Regions from separate parts of the Streptomyces sp. NBC_01717 genome, predicted to be linked through region 1. Evidence: riboswitches for the same ligand, from Rfam matches in the RefSeq annotation. Region 1 holds a riboswitch; each other region holds the start of a gene.

The links. Region 1 has a riboswitch for cobalamin ahead of OHB49_RS15555 (ribonucleoside-diphosphate reductase subunit alpha). Riboswitches for the same ligand answer to the same signal wherever they lie in the genome.
Region 2: linked by a shared signal. The riboswitch ahead of OHB49_RS32000 (cobalamin biosynthesis protein) and the one ahead of OHB49_RS15555 (ribonucleoside-diphosphate reductase subunit alpha) in region 1 are both predicted to bind cobalamin.
Region 3: linked by a shared signal. The riboswitch ahead of metE (5-methyltetrahydropteroyltriglutamate--homocysteine S-methyltransferase) and the one ahead of OHB49_RS15555 (ribonucleoside-diphosphate reductase subunit alpha) in region 1 are both predicted to bind cobalamin.
Region 4: linked by a shared signal. The riboswitch ahead of OHB49_RS29340 (prenyltransferase/squalene oxidase repeat-containing protein) and the one ahead of OHB49_RS15555 (ribonucleoside-diphosphate reductase subunit alpha) in region 1 are both predicted to bind cobalamin.

Annotation. Positions count from the first base shown of each region.
Region 1 covers NZ_CP109178.1:3,463,983-3,468,629, forward strand. Annotated here, with positions in the region: gene mctP (monocarboxylate uptake permease MctP) at 1-989, shown strand, start outside; gene OHB49_RS15550 (GNAT family N-acetyltransferase) at 1,140-1,640, shown strand; cobalamin riboswitch at 1,694-1,818, shown strand; gene OHB49_RS15555 (ribonucleoside-diphosphate reductase subunit alpha) at 1,963-4,359, shown strand; gene OHB49_RS15560 (ribonucleotide-diphosphate reductase subunit beta) at 4,359-4,647, shown strand, end outside.
Region 2 covers NZ_CP109178.1:7,067,322-7,071,968, reverse strand. Annotated here, with positions in the region: gene OHB49_RS32015 (class II aldolase/adducin family protein) at 1-461, opposite strand, end outside; gene OHB49_RS32010 (inorganic phosphate transporter) at 754-2,034, shown strand; gene OHB49_RS32005 (hypothetical protein) at 2,047-2,280, shown strand; cobalamin riboswitch at 2,446-2,574, shown strand; gene OHB49_RS32000 (cobalamin biosynthesis protein) at 2,726-3,706, shown strand; gene OHB49_RS31995 (cobyric acid synthase) at 3,703-4,647, shown strand, end outside.
Region 3 covers NZ_CP109178.1:2,595,118-2,599,764, reverse strand. Annotated here, with positions in the region: gene metE (5-methyltetrahydropteroyltriglutamate--homocysteine S-methyltransferase) at 121-2,439, opposite strand; cobalamin riboswitch at 2,603-2,818, opposite strand; partial or broken gene OHB49_RS11815 (3-hydroxyacyl-CoA dehydrogenase NAD-binding domain-containing protein) at 2,868-2,981, opposite strand; gene aceB (malate synthase A) at 2,978-4,570, opposite strand.
Region 4 covers NZ_CP109178.1:6,471,771-6,476,417, forward strand. Annotated here, with positions in the region: gene OHB49_RS29330 (energy-coupling factor transporter transmembrane component T) at 1-914, opposite strand, end outside; gene OHB49_RS29335 (SCO2322 family protein) at 911-1,558, opposite strand; gene OHB49_RS29340 (prenyltransferase/squalene oxidase repeat-containing protein) at 1,600-2,865, opposite strand; cobalamin riboswitch at 2,930-3,116, opposite strand; partial or broken gene OHB49_RS29345 (hypothetical protein) at 3,209-3,310, opposite strand; gene OHB49_RS29350 (MBL fold metallo-hydrolase) at 3,329-4,366, opposite strand; gene OHB49_RS29355 (aldehyde dehydrogenase) at 4,586-4,647, shown strand, end outside.

The DNA of each region.
Region 1 (4,647 bases):
TCGACGACATCTTCGCCAAGGCCGGCGAGGCGTTCTCGCAGAAGAACCCGGCGACCGGCGCCCCGCGCGGAGCGCTCGCACCGGGCGAGACGGGCCAATGGGGCTACGCCACTCTGGCCCTGGGTTCGGCGCTCGCGCTCTTCATGTACCCGCACTCGATCACGGCGACGCTCTCCAGCCGCAGCCGTGACGTGATCCGGCGCAACACCACGATCCTGCCGCTGTACTCGCTGATGCTGGGCCTGCTGGCGCTGCTCGGCTTCATGGCGATCGCCGCCGGGGTCAAGGTGCAGAACGGGCAGCTGGCGATCCCGCAGCTGTTCGAGAACATGTTCCCCGACTGGTTCGCCGGGGTGGCGTTCGCCGCGATCGGTATCGGCGCGCTGGTGCCCGCCGCGATCATGTCGATCGCCGCCGCCAACCTCTTCACCCGGAACATCTACAAGGACTTCCTGAAGCCCGATGCGACCCCGGCCCAGGAGACGAAGGTCTCCAAGCTGGTGTCGCTGCTGGTGAAGGTCGGTGCGCTCGCCTTCGTCCTCACGATGGACAAGACGGTCGCGATCAACTTCCAGCTGCTGGGCGGGATCTGGATCCTGCAGACGTTCCCGGCACTGGTCGGCGGCCTGTTCACCCGGTGGTTCCACCGCTGGGCGCTGCTCGCCGGCTGGGCGGTCGGCATGGTCTACGGCACGCTCGCCGCGTACGGGGTGGCGAGCCCGACCCAGGCGCACTTCGGCGGCTCCTCGAAGGAGATCCCGGGGATCGGCGAGATCGGCTACATCGGCCTGACCGCGTTCGTGCTGAACGTGGTGGTGACGGTGGTGCTGACGTTCGTCCTGAACGCGGTGAAGGCCCCGGCCGGAATCGACGAGACGTCACCTGCCGACTACACGGCGGACGCGGGCGACCCGGGCGTGAAGGTCGAACTCCCGTTGGCCAGGCCTGAGCCGGCCTCCTCCCCCGACACGAGCCCGTCGACCAGCTAGTCCTGCACGCCAGCAAGAAATGTGGCCCGGCCGGCGACGGAGGAAGGATCCGTCGCCCGCCGGGCCACACAGGTTTCGGACAGGATCGGCGCCCCTGGTGTACCCGGGCAGCTGCCCCCGGCCCCCACCCCCGTACGGCACACTTCCGCCATGGACATATCGATCAGGCCCGTCGACCCCACCGAACACCCCCTCCTCGGCGAGATCACCGCAAACGCGTACCTCGACGACGGCCTGCTCGACCTCGGTGCCGACGACCCGTATCTCGAACAGCTCCGCGACGTGCCGCGCCGCGCCGCCGAGGCCGACGTGCTCGTCGCGGTCGGCGCCGACGGCCGGGTACTGGGCGGCGTGACATACGCTCCGCCCGGCAACCCGTGGGCCGACATCGCCGGCCCCGACGAGGCCGAATTCCGGATGCTCGCCGTCGCGCGGGAGGCGCGTGGCCTCGGGGCGGGCGAGGCGCTCGTACGGGCCTGTATCGACCGCGCACGGGGTACGGACGGCGTCGCGGGGCTCGTCCTGTCGACGCAGTCGACCATGCTCGCCGCCCACCGGATCTACCACCGCCTGGGCTTCGTACGGACTCCGGAGCGCGACTGGTATCCCATTCCAGGCCTCCAGCTGCTGACCTACAGCCTCACCCTGTGAACCCCGAACGACACAACATGTGGGGGCTGCCTCAACGGGCGGCCCCCACATGTATGCTCGTGCTCGCTGTCGCCGCAGGGAAATCCGGTGGGAATCCGGAACTGTCCCGCAACGGTGTGATCGGTGCACTTTTGCGCACCCTGTAAGTCCGAGGACCTGCCGACAGCGCGTCCGGCTCGACCGATCCGGACGCCCAGACGTCCGGGCCTCGCGGATGGGCCGGTGGACGCCGCACGGAGTGCTGTCCCCTTTCCCGGGCACGCCTCTGCCCGGCTGCCCCCGCTCCCCGCCCGGCCCCGAGCCGAGCGAGGGAGAGCACCACATGACCATCGCGCCAGCCGATCCGGCTTCAGTCGCCGAGTCCACGGGAACCACGAACGACGGACCCGGGACCGCACTGCTGCGGACCCTGACCGACCTCACCGTCGATCTGCCCGACACCGACCCCGGACGCGTCGCCGCCGCCGCGCTGCGCGGCCGCAACGCCCGGTCGGACGAAGCAGAGCTGCGTTCGCTGGCCACCGAGGCCGCCGCGGGTCTGATCTCCGAGGACCCCGCGTACTCCCGGCTCGCCGCCCGCCTCCTCACCCGCACCATCGCGGACGAGGCGGCCGGTCAGGGCGCGGTGTCCTTCTCCGCCTCGGTCGCCGTCGGCCACCGCGAGGGTCTGATCGCGGACCGCACGGCCGCGTTCGTGGCGCTCCACGCGGCCCGGCTCGACGCGCTGGTCGAGCAGTCGCTCGCCGACGGCGCCGACGACCGGTTCGGCTACTTCGGGCTGCGGACGCTGCACAGCCGCTATCTGCTGCGCCACCCGCACACCCGTCAGGTCATCGAGACGCCCCAGCACTTCATGCTGCGGGTGGCGGCCGGTCTCGCCGAGGACGACTCGGCGCGCGCACTGGACGAGGTCGCCTCGCTGTACGGCCTGATGAGCCGCCTCGACTACCTGCCTTCCTCCCCCACACTCTTCAACTCCGGTACCCGGCACCCGCAGATGTCCTCCTGCTATCTGCTGGACTCGCCGCTGGACGAGCTCGACTCGATCTACGACCGCTACCACCAGGTGGCACGGCTCTCCAAGCACGCGGGCGGCATCGGCCTCTCGTACTCCCGGATCCGCGCCCGCGGTTCACTGATCCGCGGCACCAACGGGCACTCCAACGGCATCGTGCCGTTCCTGAAGACACTCGACGCCTCGGTCGCCGCGGTGAACCAGGGCGGCCGCCGCAAGGGCGCCGCCGCCGTCTACCTGGAGACGTGGCACGCGGACATCGAGGAGTTCCTGGAGCTGCGCGACAACACCGGTGAGGACCAGCGGCGTACGCACAACCTCAACCTGGCGCACTGGATCCCGGACGAGTTCATGCGCCGGGTCGACACGGACGGCGACTGGTCGCTGTTCTCGCCCGCCGACGTGCCCGAGCTGGTCGACCTGTGGGGCGACGAGTTCGACGCCGCGTACCGGGCCGCCGAGGCCAAGGGCCTGGCCCGCAAGTCGATGCCGGCGCGTGAGCTGTACGGCCGGATGATGCGGACCCTCGCGCAGACCGGCCAGGGCTGGATGACCTTCAAGGACGCCTCCAACCGGACCGCGAACCAGACCGCCGAGCCGGGCCGCGTCGTCCACTCGTCGAACCTGTGCACCGAGATCCTCGAAGTCACCGACGACGGCGAGACGGCCGTCTGCAACCTCGGTTCGGTCAATCTCGGGGCGTTCGTGGCCGACGGTGAGATCGACTGGGAGCGGCTGGACTCCACCGTCCGTACGGCCGTGACGTTCCTCGACCGGGTCGTCGACATCAACTTCTACCCGACCGAGCAGGCCGGCCGGTCCAACGCCCGCTGGCGCCCGGTGGGTCTGGGCGCGATGGGGCTCCAGGACGTCTTCTTCCAGCTGCGGCTGCCGTTCGACTCCCCCGAGGCCCGCGCGCTCTCCACGAAGATCTCCGAGCGGATCATGCTCGCCGCGTACGAGGCGTCCTGCGACCTCGCCGAGCGGTCCGGTCCGCTGCCCGCCTGGTCCGAGACGCGCGCCGCCCGCGGTGTGCTGCACCCCGACCACTACGCCACCGAGCTGACCTGGCCGGAGCGCTGGGACGCGCTGCGTGCCCGGATCGCGAAGACCGGTATGCGCAACTCGCTGCTGCTGGCCATCGCGCCGACCGCCACGATCGCCTCGATCGCCGGGGTGTACGAGTGCATCGAGCCGCAGGTCTCCAACCTCTTCAAGCGCGAGACGCTCAGCGGCGAATTCCTCCAGGTCAACGCGTATCTGGTGGACGAGCTGAAGAAGCTCGGCGTGTGGGACGCGCGCACCCGTGAGGCGCTGCGCGAGGCGAGCGGCTCGGTGCAGGGGTTCGCCTGGATCCCGGAGGACGTACGGGCGTTGTACCGCACGGCGTGGGAGATCCCGCAGCGCGGTCTGATCGACATGGCGGCGGCGCGTACGCCGTTCCTCGACCAGAGCCAGTCGCTGAACCTGTTCCTGGAGACGCCGACGATCGGCAAGCTCTCCTCGATGTACGCGTACGCCTGGAAGCAGGGGCTGAAGACGACGTACTACCTGCGCTCGCGCCCGGCGACCCGGATCGCCCGCGCGGCATCCGGCCAGGCCTCAGCCGCCCTCCCCATTCCCGTACAGCAGACGACGGCTCCCGACGCGGACGCGATCGCCTGCTCCCTCGAAAACCCCGAGTCCTGCGAGGCCTGCCAGTAATGAGCAACACCGAGAAGAACCTGCTCGACCCGGGCTTCGAACTGACGCTGCGGCCCATGCGCTACCCGGACTTCTACGAGCGCTACCGCGATGCGATCAAGAACACCTGGACGGTCGAGGAGGTCGACCTCCACTCCGACGTGGCCGACCTCGCCAAGCTGTCCCCCGGCGAGCAGCACATGATCGGCCGGCTCGTCGCGTTCTTCGCGACCGGCGACTCGATCGTGTCGAACAACCTCGTGCTGACGCTGTACAAGCACATCAACTCCCCCGAGGCGCGGCTGTATC
Region 2 (4,647 bases), 3.6 Mb from region 1:
TAGGCCGCGGTACGGACGGGGCCGCCGAGCATGGCGGCGGCGTAGTGCACGAGCGGGACCTCGTGGACGAGGGTGGAGACGGCCGTGGCGTGTACGGCGTGGGTGTGCACGACGGCGGCCGCGTCGCTGTTGCGGTAGACCGCCAGGTGGAGCGGGAGTTCGCTGGTCGGGGCCAGTTCGCCGAGGACCTGACGGCCCTCCAGGTCGACGGCGACGGCGTCGCCGGGGCCGAGCCGGTCGTAGGGCACACCGCTCGGCGTGACCAGGACGAGGTCGCCGACCCTCGCCGACACATTGCCCGAGGTCCCGACGACCAGGCCCTCCGCCGCGGTCCTGCGAGCGGTGGCGACGACGCCGTGCCAGGCCTGCTCGACGGCGTCCTGTGCATCATGTGCGGCGTGTGCATCCTGTGTGTCCTGCGCGGCTGTTGCGCCGCTTCCGTCCTCATCCCGATCGCTCATGGGGCAATCCTGTCAGCGGGGCGGGTGCGGCAGGAGGGCGTCGGGTGACCGACATCTCTTTGTCGGATTTTCCAGCGGATTCGCCCTCGGAATCGGCGGTCCACGGGACGCGGCGCCGCGAGGGATTCCGGCCACCGCACGCCCTGCGGTGGCCTCCGACTGTCGCGTGGCGGACGAAACGATCAACGCCACTCCGTTTTGAGTCACCACAGAGCCCCGTCCAGTTCATCTTCCGTTCACCCAGGTTGCCTACGGTCCACGAGCCAATGACGTCGAACGATTGCCTGGGTAAATGGAACACATCACGCTGCTCCTCGCGATTGTGATCGTGACAGCTCTAGTGTTCGATTTCACGAACGGTTTCCATGACACCGCCAACGCGATGGCGACCACCATCTCGACCGGCGCTCTCAAACCCAAGACAGCGGTGGCCATGTCCGCCGCTCTCAACCTGGTCGGCGCGTTCCTCTCGGTCGAGGTCGCCAAAACGATCTCCGGCGGGATCATCAACGAGAACGGGCTGCGGACAGAAGTCATCTTCGCGGCCCTCGTCGGCGCCATTCTGTGGAATCTGCTGACCTGGCTGGTCGGCCTGCCGTCCAGTTCCTCCCACGCCCTCTTCGGCGGTCTCATCGGCGCCGCGGTGATGTCGGCGGGCTGGTCCTCGGTCGACGGCGGCACCGTCGTCACCAAGGTGCTGCTCCCCGCGGTCGCCGCCCCGGTCGTCGCCGGTCTCGCCGCACTGCTGGCGACCAGGCTGACGTACCGGATCGGCGGCAAGGTCCGTAACGACGCCCAGGAGAAGGCCACCGCGAAGGGCTACCGCGCCGGCCAGATCGCCTCGGCCGGACTGGTCTCGCTCGCCCACGGCACCAACGACGCGCAGAAGACCATGGGCATCATCACCCTGGCCCTGGTCACCGGCGGCGTCCTGTCCCCCGGCTCCAACCCGCCGGTCTGGGTCATCGTCTCCGCGGGCATGGCCATCGCGCTCGGCACCTACCTCGGTGGCTGGCGCATCATCCGCACCATGGGCAGTGGCCTCACCGAACTCAAGCCGCCGCAGGGCTTCGCCGCCCAGACCAGCGCGGCCACGGTCATCCTGGCCTCCTCGCACCTCGGCTTCTCCCTCTCCACCACCCAGTCGTGCTCCGGCGCCGTGATGGGTGCGGGGCTGGGCCGCCGGGGCGGTGTGGTCCGCTGGTCCACCGCGACCCGGATGTTCGTCGCCTGGGGTCTGACCCTGCCGGCCGCCGGTCTGGTCGGTGCGGGCGCGGAGTTCCTCACCAAGCAGGGCACCTGGGGTGTCGTCGTCGTCGCCATGCTGCTGATCGGCGGGTCCGCCGCCATCTGGCTGCTGTCCCGCCGCAAGCCGGTCGGTCACGGCGATGTCGCTCCCGCCGCCGAACCGGCGGGTGTCATCACCACCGCCATCGCGGCCGTCACCCCGCCGCCCACCGGGGCCGCGGCTCCGGCCACCACGGCGGACGCGACCGCAGCCACGGACCTCAAGACCACCATCCCGGCCCCGGCCGGAACCGTCGCCGATCCGGCGCGGCCCGCCACGGTGTAAGGACAGATCACCATGAACATCGACTGGGCAGCTCTCGGCTCCGTCTTCGGCGTCTCCCTCGTCGTCACCGTGGCGCTGGTGGGCCTCTTCACCCTGGGCATCGTCGGCCTCTCCAAGCAGCCGGAACCGGCTGCGCAGGGCGGCTCCGCCTCAGGCTCCCTGGCACTCGCCCGCACCGGCGCGTACCTCTGCTTCGGGCTCTGCGCGGCCGCGGTCGCGTACGGGATCTATCTGATCGTCGCCTGAGCACCTGGCCGCACTCCGTCATCGGGGTTCCATCGGGCCGGACACACCTCGCGTGTGGCCGGCCCGATGTGCGTCCGCGCACACTGCGCCGCCGCAGGTCAAGGCCAGGTTGACGGGCATTCGCGGAGCGTGGTGGACTGCCGGAGCCATTTACGGCGACAGCAGAGGAAGCCGGTGCGAATCCGGCGCGGTCCCGCCACTGTCACCGGGGAGCAGTCCCCCACACCGGAAGTCACGGCTCGCGCAGGCGGGCTGGAAGGCCGGGGGAACTGCGGATCCGGGAGCCAGGAGACTCTCGCCGCCGGTCACGTCGAACCAGGGCGCGGACCCTGAGTGAGGACATATCGCCATGCCCGGCTGCCGTGCGTCGTCGTCCGTTTCTGTGCCGCTCCCACCGGGAGCCGGCTGTACGAAGGTCCTTCGAGGCGCAACGGCCGGCTGAGCCGTGCGAGCCGACCGCATCTTCGCGTACGGCGCCACGGCCGGTCTGATCGGCGATCAGCTGCTCGGTGATCCCCGCCGACGGCATCCGGTCGCCGCGTTCGGACGGGCCGCCGCGGCCGTCGAGCGCCGCCTGTGGCGCGACCACCGCGGGTGGGGCGCGCTGCACACCCTGGTCTGCGCCGGAGGTGCCGCGGCCGGAGCCGCGCTGGCCGCCCGTGCCGTACGCCGTCATCCCGCCGCATCCGTCGCCCTCACCGCGGCCGCGACCTGGTCGGTCGTCGGCGGCACATCGCTGGGGCGGGAGGCCCGCGCCATCGGCGGCGCGCTGGCCGCCGGTGACATCGCACTGGCCCGTGAGCGGCTCCCCCATCTGTGCGGCCGCGACCCGCACTCCCTCGACGGGCCGCAGATCGCACGCGCCGTGGTGGAGTCCGTCGCCGAGAACACCTCCGACGCGGTGGTCGGCGCGCTGGTGTGGGGCGCGGTGGGCGGCGTGCCCGGACTCGTCGCCTTCCGGGCCGTCAACACCCTCGACGCCATGGTCGGACACAAATCACCGCGCCATCTGCGCTACGGCTGGGCCTCGGCCCGGCTGGACGATGTCGTGGGCTGGCCCGGTGCCCGGCTCACGGCCGTGCTCGCCGTGGTTGCCGGCGGGCATCCACGTCGGGCGGTACGGGCCTGGCGGGCCGACGCCGGCAAGCACCCGAGCCCCAACGCGGGGCCGGTGGAGGCCTCGTTCGCGGGCGCGCTCGGCGTACGGCTGGGCGGGACCCTCGCGTACGCCGGCCGAGTCGAGCACCGGCCGGTGCTGAACGGCGCGGCCGGCCGTGCGGTGCGGACCGAGGACATCGAGCGCGCGGTGCGGCTGTCGCGCCGGGTGGGGGTGCTGGCCCTCGGCGTGTGCGCGGCGGGCCGGCTGATCGCGGGACGGCGGTCGGCCACGGGGCGGCGCCCGGCCGCGGGACGGAGCGGAAAATGAGCGGCGGACTGCTGGTCGCCGGAACCACGTCGGACGCGGGCAAGAGCGTCGTCACGGCAGGCATCTGCCGCTGGCTGGTGCGCCAGGGAGTGAAGGTCGCGCCGTTCAAGGCGCAGAACATGTCGCTGAACTCGTTCGTCACCCGCGAGGGCGCGGAGATCGGACGTGCGCAGGCGATGCAGGCCCAGGCAGCCCGGGTGGAGCCGACCGCGCTGATGAACCCGGTACTGCTCAAGCCCGGCAGCGACCGCTCCAGCCAGGTCGTCCTGATGGGCAGGCCGGTGGGCGAGATGAGTGCACGCGGCTACCACGGGGGGCGGCAGGAGTCGCTGCTCTCCACGGTCGTGGACTGTCTGGAGCAGCTTCGGGGCACGTATGACGCGGTGATCTGCGAAGGGGCGGGCAGCCCGGCCGAGATCAATCTGCGCCGCACCGACATCGTGAACATGGGGATCGCGCGGGCCGCGCGGTTCCCGGTGGTCGTCGTCGGCGACATCGACCGTGGCGGTGTCTTCGCCTCCTTCTTCGGTACGACGGCGCTGCTCAGCGCCGAGGACCAGGCGCTGATCGCGGGCTATCTGGTCAACAAGTTCCGCGGCGACGTGTCGCTGCTGGAGCCGGGGCTCGACATGCTGCACGGGCTCACCGGGCGGCCGACCTACGGGGTGCTGCCGTTCGCCCATGGCCTGGGCATCGACGAGGAGGACGGACTGCGGGTCTCGCTGCGCGGGGCCGTACGCGAATCGGTCGTCGCGCCGCCGCACGGCGAGGACGTGCTGCGGGTCGCGGTGTGCGCGGTGCCGCTCATGTCGAACTTCACCGATGTGGACGCGCTGGCCGCCGAACCGGGTGTGGTGGTGCGGTTCGTGGACCGGGCGGAGGAGCTCGCCGACGCGGACCTGGTGATCGTGCCCGGCACGCGCGGCACGGTGAAGGCGCTG
Region 3 (4,647 bases), 870 kb from region 1:
AGGAACTTCCAGTACGGAACCGATGGATTTGCCGGCTGGGTGTGACAGCCCTGCGTGAAGGCGGGGGAAGGGGCCGAGAGGGACGTGCATCCACCACACCCTCTCGGCCTTCGACTCATGTCAGGAGTGCGGAAGTTCCGAGCGGACCGTGCGGGCGGCGGAGACCAGGTTCTCCAGCGAGGCACGGGTCTCGGGCCAGCCGCGGGTCTTCAGGCCGCAGTCGGGGTTGACCCACAGGCGCCCGGCCGGGATGGCTTCAAGTCCCTTCCGAAGGAGGGCGGCCGCCTCCTCGGCGCTGGGCACGCGCGGGGAGTGGATGTCGTAGACGCCGGGCCCGGCCTCGCGCGGGTAGCCGTGGGCGGCCAGTTCACGTGCGACCTGCATGTGGGAGCGGGCTGCCTCCAAGCTGATGACGTCGGCATCGAGGTCGTCGATGGCCTGGACGATGTCGCCGAACTCGGCGTAGCACATGTGGGTGTGGATCTGGGTGTCCGGACGTACGCCGCCAGTGGTGAGGCGGAAGGCTTCCGTGGCCCAGTCCAGGTAGGCGGGGCGGTCGGCGATGCGCAGGGGAAGGGTCTCGCGCAGGGCGGGTTCGTCGACCTGGATGACCGAAGTGCCCGCTGACTCCAGGTCGTTCACCTCGTCGCGCAGGGCGAGCGCGACCTGGCGCGCGGTATCGCCGAGCGGCTGGTCGTCGCGGACGAAGGACCAGGCGAGCATGGTGACCGGACCGGTCAGCATGCCCTTGACGGGTCGGTCGGTGAGGGAGTTCGCGTACGAGGTCCAGCGCACCGTCATCGGTTCCGGCCGGGAGATGTCGCCCGCGAGCACCGGGGGGCGGACATAGCGGGTGCCGTAGGACTGGACCCAGCCGTGCTGGGTGGCGAGGTAGCCGGTGAGCTGCTCGGCGAAGTACTGCACCATGTCGTTGCGTTCGGGCTCGCCGTGCACCAGGACGTCGATGCCGGCCTCCTCCTGGAAGGCGAGGACGTCGCGGATCTCGCTCTCGATGCGCTGCTCATAAGCGGCAGTGTCGATGCGCCCTGCGCGCAGATCGGCACGGGCGGTGCGCAGCTCGCTCGTCTGCGGGAACGATCCGATGGTGGTGGTGGGCAGCGGTGGCAGTTCGAGGTGGGCGCTCTGGGCAGCAGACCGTTCCTCGTACGGCTGGGAGCGGCGGCCGTCGGCGTCCGTGACGGCGGCGGCCCTGAACCTTACAGCCGGGTCGTGGGTGATCGGGGAGATCGCGCGGGAGGCGAGGTAGGCGCGATTGGCGGCGAGCTCCGTGGCGATGGCGTCGGTGCCCTGAGCCAGGCCCTTGGCCAGGGTGACGATCTCGTCCGTCTTCTGCCGGGCGAAGGCGAGCCAGCGAAGGACCTGCGGATCGATGTCCCGCTCAGCCGCAGCGTCGATCGGTACGTGCAGGAGGGAACAGGAGGCGGCCACATCCACCTGATCGGCGAGGCCGAGGAGCGCGCCCAGGGTGGCCAGGGACTTCTCGAGGTCGTTGATCCAGATGTTGCGGCCGTCGACCACTCCGGCGACCAGGCGCTTGCCGGTGAGTCCGCCCACCGAGGCCAGCGCGTCGAGGTTGGCGGCGCCGGCGCCGGTGAAGTCGAGGGCCAGGCCCTCGATGGGGGCTTTCGCCAGGACGGGCAGGGCGTCGCCGAGCCGGTCGAAGTAGGAGGCGACGATCAGCTTGGGGCGGTCGGTCAGGCCACCGAGGTCGCGGTAGGCACGGGCGGCGGCGTTCAGCTCGGCCGGCGAGCGGTCCTGGACCAGTGCGGGCTCGTCGAGCTGCACCCAGTCGGCACCGGCCGCGCGCAGGTCCGCCAGCACCTCGGCGTAGACGGGCAGCAGCCGGTCCAGGAGGGTCAGCGGTTCGAAGTCCGCGGCCACGCCGGGAGCCGGCTTGGCGAGCAGGAGATAAGTGACCGGACCGACGAGTACAGGCCGGGCGGCGAGGCCGAGAGCGATCGCCTCCTTGAGCTCCCCGACCTGCTTGGTGGAGTCAGTGGTGAATACCGTTTCGGGTCCCAACTCAGGCACCAGGTAGTGGTAGTTGGTGTCGAACCACTTGGTCATCTCCAGCGGCGCCACGTCCTGGGTGCCCCGTGCCATGGCGAAGTAGCCGTCGAGCGCGTCGGCTTCGACGGCCGCACGGTGTCGCTGAGGGACGGCGCCGACCATGACGCTGGTGTCCAGGACATGGTCGTAGTACGAGAAGTCACCGGTCGGCACCCCGTGGATGCCTGTGTCGGCCAGTTGCTGCCAGGTGGACCGGCGCAGATCCGCCGCGGTCCGACGGAGGGCGTCGGCGGTGACACGGCCCTTCCAGTAGCCCTCGACGGCCTTCTTCAGTTCCCGGTTCGGGCCCTGGCGGGGGTAGCCGTACACGGTGGCCCGTGCTGCCGCGGCTGCGGTCTTGGCTGTCACGGAAATCTCCTTCGCGAGATGACTCCTGAGGATCCCGGAGACGGGACACGGGCGCGAAGGGATGACGAACCGGACGGACGGGACTCGCGCCGTCGGCGCGGTCGTCCACCTGGTATGTACGCCGACCCGCCCACGAGGTCACCGGGATATCCGCACGCGATCGGTCACGTACGGGCAACGGGCAGGTCTTCGGACTCGCGGGCGCACCTGCCGAGGCAGATTCCTACTGGCCGTCGCTTCCCGGATCCGACCGGATCCAGTGCGTATGACGGCGGTCGTTCCCACTCACCGCTGCGGGGCAGTCCCGGATTTCCACCGGGTTCCCTCTTGCGACGCGCCTGCCTGGCGGACAGGGCGAACCAGCTGCACCGGCCAGACTAGAGGTCAGGCCGCTCCTGAGGCGCCGCTGTTCACATTCCGGGACAATGCGCGTCCACTTCGCACACGACGATGTCCAGGCCGGGCCGCGCGCACACCTCTGCGATGCCGGTGCCCACCCCACCGCCGCCGACCACGCCGACCCGGCGGATGTCCCGGCTCATGACCGTGCCTCCGTGCGCTCGACGATGTGTTGCGTGTAGGCGTCCGGGGTGAAGAAGAGCGGCAGCTCAGCCCTCAGAGCGTTCTGCTCGAAGAGCATCCGTACCTCGTCGAGAGCTGCCCAGGGGTACTCGGCGCCCAGGGCGGCGAGCTCGTCGTCCAGCAGCTCCAGCACCGTCTCACGGCCCACCACGCGATGCCGCAGCCATTGCCAGATCTGCACGCGGGCGATCTCGGCTGTCGCGGCATCCTCCATCAGGCCGTGCAGGGCGACCGCCCCGCTGCCGCGGAGCCAGGCGTCGAAGTACCGCAACGCCACCGCGATGTTGGTACGGACGCCCTCCGGGGTGGGCGGACCGCTGAGCTTGCGCACCGACAGGAGGTCCTTCGCTGTCACTTCCACGTCCTCGCGGGTGCGTTCGATCTGATGGCTGCAGTCTCCGAGGACGCCGTCGAAGACCTCACGGCAGACGGGAACGAGTCCTGGATGGGCGACCCACGAGCCGTCGAAGCCGTCCTCTGCCTCGCGTTCCTTGTCCAGCCGGACCTTGGTCAGCGCCACCTCGTCGGCGGCCCGGTCCGTGCCGGGCACGTGGGCGGCCATTCCCCCGATGGCGTGGGCGCCGCGCCGGTGGCAGGTGCGCACGAGCAGATCCGTGTACGCGCGCATGAACGGGGCGGTCATCGTCAGCGTGGCCCGGTCGGGCAGCAGGAAGTCGGTGCGGTGGCCGAACGTCTTGATCAGGCTGAAGAGATAGTCCCAGCGTCCGGCGTTGAGGCCGGAACTGTGCTCGCGCAGTTCGTAGAGGATCTCCTCCATCTCGAACGCGGCGGTGATCGTCTCGATCAGGACCGTGGCGCGGACCGTGCCGCGGTCGATGCCGAGCAGCTCCTGCGCCAGGACGAAGACGTCGTTCCAGAGACGGGCCTCGTAGCGGTTCTCCAGTTTGGGCAGGTAGAAGTACGGGCCCGAGCCGGCATCGATCTGGCGCCGTGCGCAATGAAAGAAGTACAGACCGAAGTCCACGAGTGCAGCCGGCACGGGTCCGCCGTCGAACTCCAGGTGCTCCTCCGCAAGGTGCCAGCCCCGCGGGCGGACCGCGATCGTCGCGACGTGGTCGCCGAGCCGGTACTCCTTGCCCTCGGGGGTGCGGAAGTCGATCCGGCGCTCCACGGCATCGAGCAGATTGAGCTGACCGCCGATGATGTTGTGCCAGGTGGGGGAGGTGGCGTCCTCGAAGTCCGCCATCCACACGTTCGCCCCGGAGTTGAGGGCGTTGACGGTCATGCCGCGGTCGGGAGCGCCGGTGATCTCCACGCGGCGGTCCGCCAGCCCGGGACCGGGCGGCGCCGCGCGCCACGACCGGTCCGAGCGGACGGAGGCGGTGGCGAGGGGAAAGTCGAGAGGGGATCCGGCGGCGAGCCGGATCGCCTGTCGTTTGCGCTCCTTCAGGAGGTCCTGGCGACGCCCCCCGAAGGCAGCTGCGAGCCGGCCGACGAAGTCGAGGGCCGCGGGGGTCAGGATCTCCTCGTGGCGATCGCCGGGTGCCGCGAGGACCCGGACGCGGTGTGTCACTGCGCTGGTGGACATCAGGTTCTCCTGGTCGGGGGAGCGGAGCGAGAGCCGGCACGGAGACGGGCGTGCCGGCCCACGGACTGGAGCCCGAG
Region 4 (4,647 bases), 3.0 Mb from region 1:
CGGTAGCGGGTGCGGACCGAGCGGGCACCGCCGAGCCGGAGCCCGGCCATCGCGGCGACGAGCCCGGCGAACAGCAGCGGCAGCCCGTACACCGCACCCTGCGAGGCCAGCAGACCGTACGTGCCGGCGCAGACCCCCAGCAGCCCGCCGAGCGTGAGGACGTTCGTGGTGTGCCGCACGGCACGCGGCACCTGGGCCGTGCGCCCGTATCCGCGCGCGTCCATCGACGCCGCCACCGCCACCGACCGCTCCAGCGCACCCTCCAGCACCGGCAGCCCGATCTGCAGGACGGCCTTGATGCCACCGGCGGGGCGGCCCCGCAGCCGCCGTGCGGTGCGCAGCCGCACCACATCGGCAACCATGTTCGGTGCGAACGTCATCGCGACGACGACCGCGACGCCCGCCTCGTACAGGGCGCCCGGCAGCGACTTCAGCAGCCGGGCCGGGTTGGCGAGCGAGTTCGCCGCCCCGATGCAGATCAGCAGGGTGGCCAGCTTCGCCCCGTCGTACAGCGCGAAGAGCAACTGTTCGGCGGTGACCCGGCCGCCGATCCTGACGCCCTGCGCCCAGTCGGGCAGCGGCACTTCGGGCAGGGTGAACACCGGGTGCGTACCGGGGATCGGCGAGCCGAGAAAGACGGAGAACAGCAGCCGCACGCCTACGACGAACAGCCCGATCCTGATGAACGCCCCGTACGAACGGGCCCACGGCGCATCCGTCCGGCGCGCCGCCACGACGTAACCGGCCACCCCCACCAGCAGCCCGAGCAGCAGTGGATTGCTGGTCCGGGAGGCGGCGGTGGCCAGCCCGAGCGCCCACAGCCACCAGGCCCCCGCGGGCAGGGCGTTGCTGCGGGTCGCCTCGGGGGCACGCAGGGCACGGCCCGGCCGGGCCGTGCCGGCGGAGACGGTCATCCGCGGCGGCGGCGGGCCTGCACGACCGCGGCGACGCCGAGCAGAAGGACGGCGGCGACACCGGCGAGCACCCCGGCGGACGGACCGCCGCTGCCGCTCCCCGGGTGGGCCGAGGCGGACGGGCTCGCGGGCTCCTGCGACGTGGTGTCGGCGTGCCCGGTGCCGGAGACCTGCTCACCGCAGCCCGAGGCCGGATAGCCGGAGATCGCGCAGAGCAGTGCCTCGCTGCTGTAGCGCAGCGGCTTGGCCACGGAGGCGAGGGCCTCCGCGGCGCTCGCGTCCTCGGCGACCTGCGCGCACGCGGTACGCGGCGCGGGCGGCGTCTCCCCGTCAGGGGCGTCCGCCGCCGTGCCGGGGTCGATGACGAGCGCGACCCGCTTGCTGCCGTCCTTGGCGGGGGTGTCCGCGCAGATCGCCGCGAAGTCGGGGGCGCGGCGTGGCTTCGCCGAGTCCTGGGAGTCCTCGCTGACCGAGAACCGGAAGCCCTGCACCGCACCGTCGTCGGGCCGGACCAGCGACGGGCCCTGGGTGGCATACGCCCAGCCCGTCCCCTTGCCCTCCCAGAACGACCAGTAGCGGTAGCCGGCCGCGTGGGCGGTGCCCGCGCCGAGCACGGTCAGGACGGCGCCGAGAACGAGCAGCAGGGCGCCCGCCGTCGGCCACCCGGATCGATTCCCCGCTCGGTTCACAGCTGCGGGGTCTTCCGGCGGCTGCTGATGAGGAAGCCGACACCGGCACCGGCGGCGAGACCGATACCGACGAGCCACCACACGCCGAGACCGGCGTCGTCGCTCGTGCCGTCCTGCGCCGCGTAGTCGCTGGTGGCCGGCGAGGGTGTGTGGACGGCGGCCGGCTTCGGCCCGGTCGCGCTCAGCCGCTCGACCAGGTCGACACCGCCGAAGTCGCGGGCATCGGCGCCGGTCGTGTGCGCGGCCACGACCAACTGGGCGTAGGCGGCCGGGCCGTTCTCGGCCGCCCAGGGCGCGGCGTGCTTCTTCAGCCAGCCGAGCGCGCCGGCCGCCTTGTCCTGGTGGCCCGCGGCGGCCAGGGCGACGACCGCGTCCGCGGTGTTGCCGAAGTCGGGCTGCTCGGTGGTGTCGGTGGCGCCCGGCATCGGCGGCTGGTTCAGGTGGCCGGTCTTCGCGAGGGCACCCGCGAGATAGTGCGCACCGTTCTGGGCGGCCTGCTCGGGCTTGACGACGGCGCCCTTGTGGCAGGTGGGCGCCTTGTCCTCGGACGCGGAATTGTTCCAGGCGGCCAGCCCCTTGCCCATGGAACCGAGCACACCGGCCGCGGTGGCGTCCGCGTTGGCGGCGAGCTTGCCGCCCTTGTCGGGCTGGTACGCGAACGCGCCGCCGTCCTTGCCGCCGCACGGGATCGCCAGCTCGAGCAGCGCGTCGTACGGCGTTTTGCCGCCCTCGGTCGTCACATCGCCGAGCCGCTGGCCCCGCTTGGCCAGGGCGCCGATCACGATCGAGGTGGAGTTGGCGTCGCTGGGCGAGCCCGGGTTGTAACCCCAGCCGCCGTCCTCGTTCTGAACGGACTTCAGCCAGGCGACCCCGTTGTCGACGGCATCGCCGTGCCCGCCGACCTCGGCGAGCGCCTGGACCGCGGCGGCTGTGGCGTTGGTGTCCGTCATGGTCTTCGCGTCGCACGGTTTGCTGACATCCGCGCGGTACGAGGCGTAGGCGCCGCTGTCACACTGCTGGGCGACCAGCCAGTCGACGGACGCGGCCGCGGGGGTGACCCCTTCGAGCCGCTGGGCGATGAAGGCCAGCGACTGCCTCCAGACCCCGTCGTACGTCGGGTCCTTGGTGCCGTACAGCCCGGACGGCAGCGCGACGGACGGGGTGGGCGACGGAGACGGCGCCGCCACCGCGGCCGGGGCAGCGGCCGCACAGAGCACGGTGGCGGTGGCGGCGAGCGTTGCTGCGGTGCGGCGAACGGTCATGGTGGGCTGGGCCTCTCCTGCGGTGGGAACCGGGCACAGGCACACTCAGGCACCAGGCTCCGGCCCCGTATGCCTCGACGGTGCCGGTCACCGGGGTTCCGGTGACGCGAGCCGGTCACGACCGCGGACAGGGCATTCCGACTCACCGCTGTGTCAGCGGCTCACGGTTGCGTGGTCAGTGCCGGATTCGCACCGGCTTCCCCCTGAACGGGCATGATGACGACGCCCACACTCTACCGGGGCCTAGCCCGCCGCTTCGGGCGGAGGGGCGCCCGGAACAGCGACGTACGTCACCCGTGAGGTCGGGCCGGGTCGGGCCGGGTCGGAGCGGTGGGAGAGGAGGTCAGCCCCTGATGACGGCCGGTGCCTCATCGCGAACCGTGGCCATGGTGGCCTTGTCGCGGGCTTCGTCGTTCAGGCGGAGGAGCGGCTCGGTGTTGGAGGGGATCGTCGGCGAACCCCCTCACACCGCGATGTACGTCACCGGATCGCTCCCTGTCATCGCCTCCGCGCGCCCCAGCTTCACCAGTCGGCGGACGTGGGCCTCGGCCTCCGAGACCGCAATGTTCCGTGAGCCGTGCGGGATCTGTTCCCACGGCCGGTTCCACTCCATCCGCTCGGCCAGCTGCCACGGCGTGAGCGGGGTGGCGAGCAGCGCGAGCAGGCCGGTCAGCCGCTCCTCGTGGTGGTCGAGGAGTTCCTGTACGCGCCGGGCCGCGTCCGGGAACGCGTGCTGGTGGGCGGGCAGCACCTCGGCGACGCCCAGCCGGCCGATGCGCTCCAGCGAGTCGAGGTAGTCGCCCAGTGGGTCGGTGGCCGTCGCGTCGTCCGGGTCCTCGTACAGCCCGATGTGCGGACTGATCCCGGGCAGCAGATGGTCGCCGGAGAAGAGCCGGCCGCGGCCGGGCAGGTTCGCCGGGTGGTCCTCCTCCAGATGCAGGCAGACATGGCCGGGGGTGTGGCCCGGCGTCCAGACCGCGCGGAGCCGGCGGCCCGCCAGGTCGAGCAGCTCGCCGGGGACGATCTCGCGGTCCGGGAGGGCGGCGCGAAGGCCGGGCAGGGTGCGCATCCGGCCGGTGGCGCGGGCGGCGCGCAGTGGGGCGAGGTGGTCCTCGGGGGCGCCGACCGCGGTGAGTTTCGCCGCCAGGTAGGCCAGCCAGGTGCCCGGTTCGGACTCGCGGGTGCGGCGCACGATCGCGGTGTCCGCGGCGTGCATCGCGATCCAGGCCCCGGATGATTCGCGGACCTGGCCGGACAGGCCGTGGTGGTCGGGGTGGTGGTGGGTGATGACCACGCCATGGATGTCGGTGATGCCGACTCCGATGGCGGTGAGGCCCGCGACCAGGGTGTCCCAGGCCTCCGGGTCGTCCCAGCCGGTGTCGATCAGGACCGGGCCGCGGCCGGTGTCAAGGACGTGAACCAGGGTGTGGCCGAGCGGGTTGTCCGGGATGGGGACCTTGATGGACCACACGCCGCCGCCGTGCTCGGTCACCTGTGTCATGAGATCCCCATCTCTCGTCCCGGCATGCGGCCGTGCTGCGCCGCAACCACTGTAACGAGAACTCGTTCCAGTAGTAGCCCTGGTCGACTATTCGTCCGAGGTCGATCGCCGTCGGATCCGTGGACTCCTGGAACTGGAACTGGTATCAGTTCTGACACGGAGTCAGGTATGGAGTCAGGTGCGGAGTCGGTACGTGCCGGGTCGCGGGAGGCAGCAGCCATGACCGAGCTTGTCGAACACGGAAAACTGTTCATCGGCGGGGAGTTGGTCGATCCGCTCGG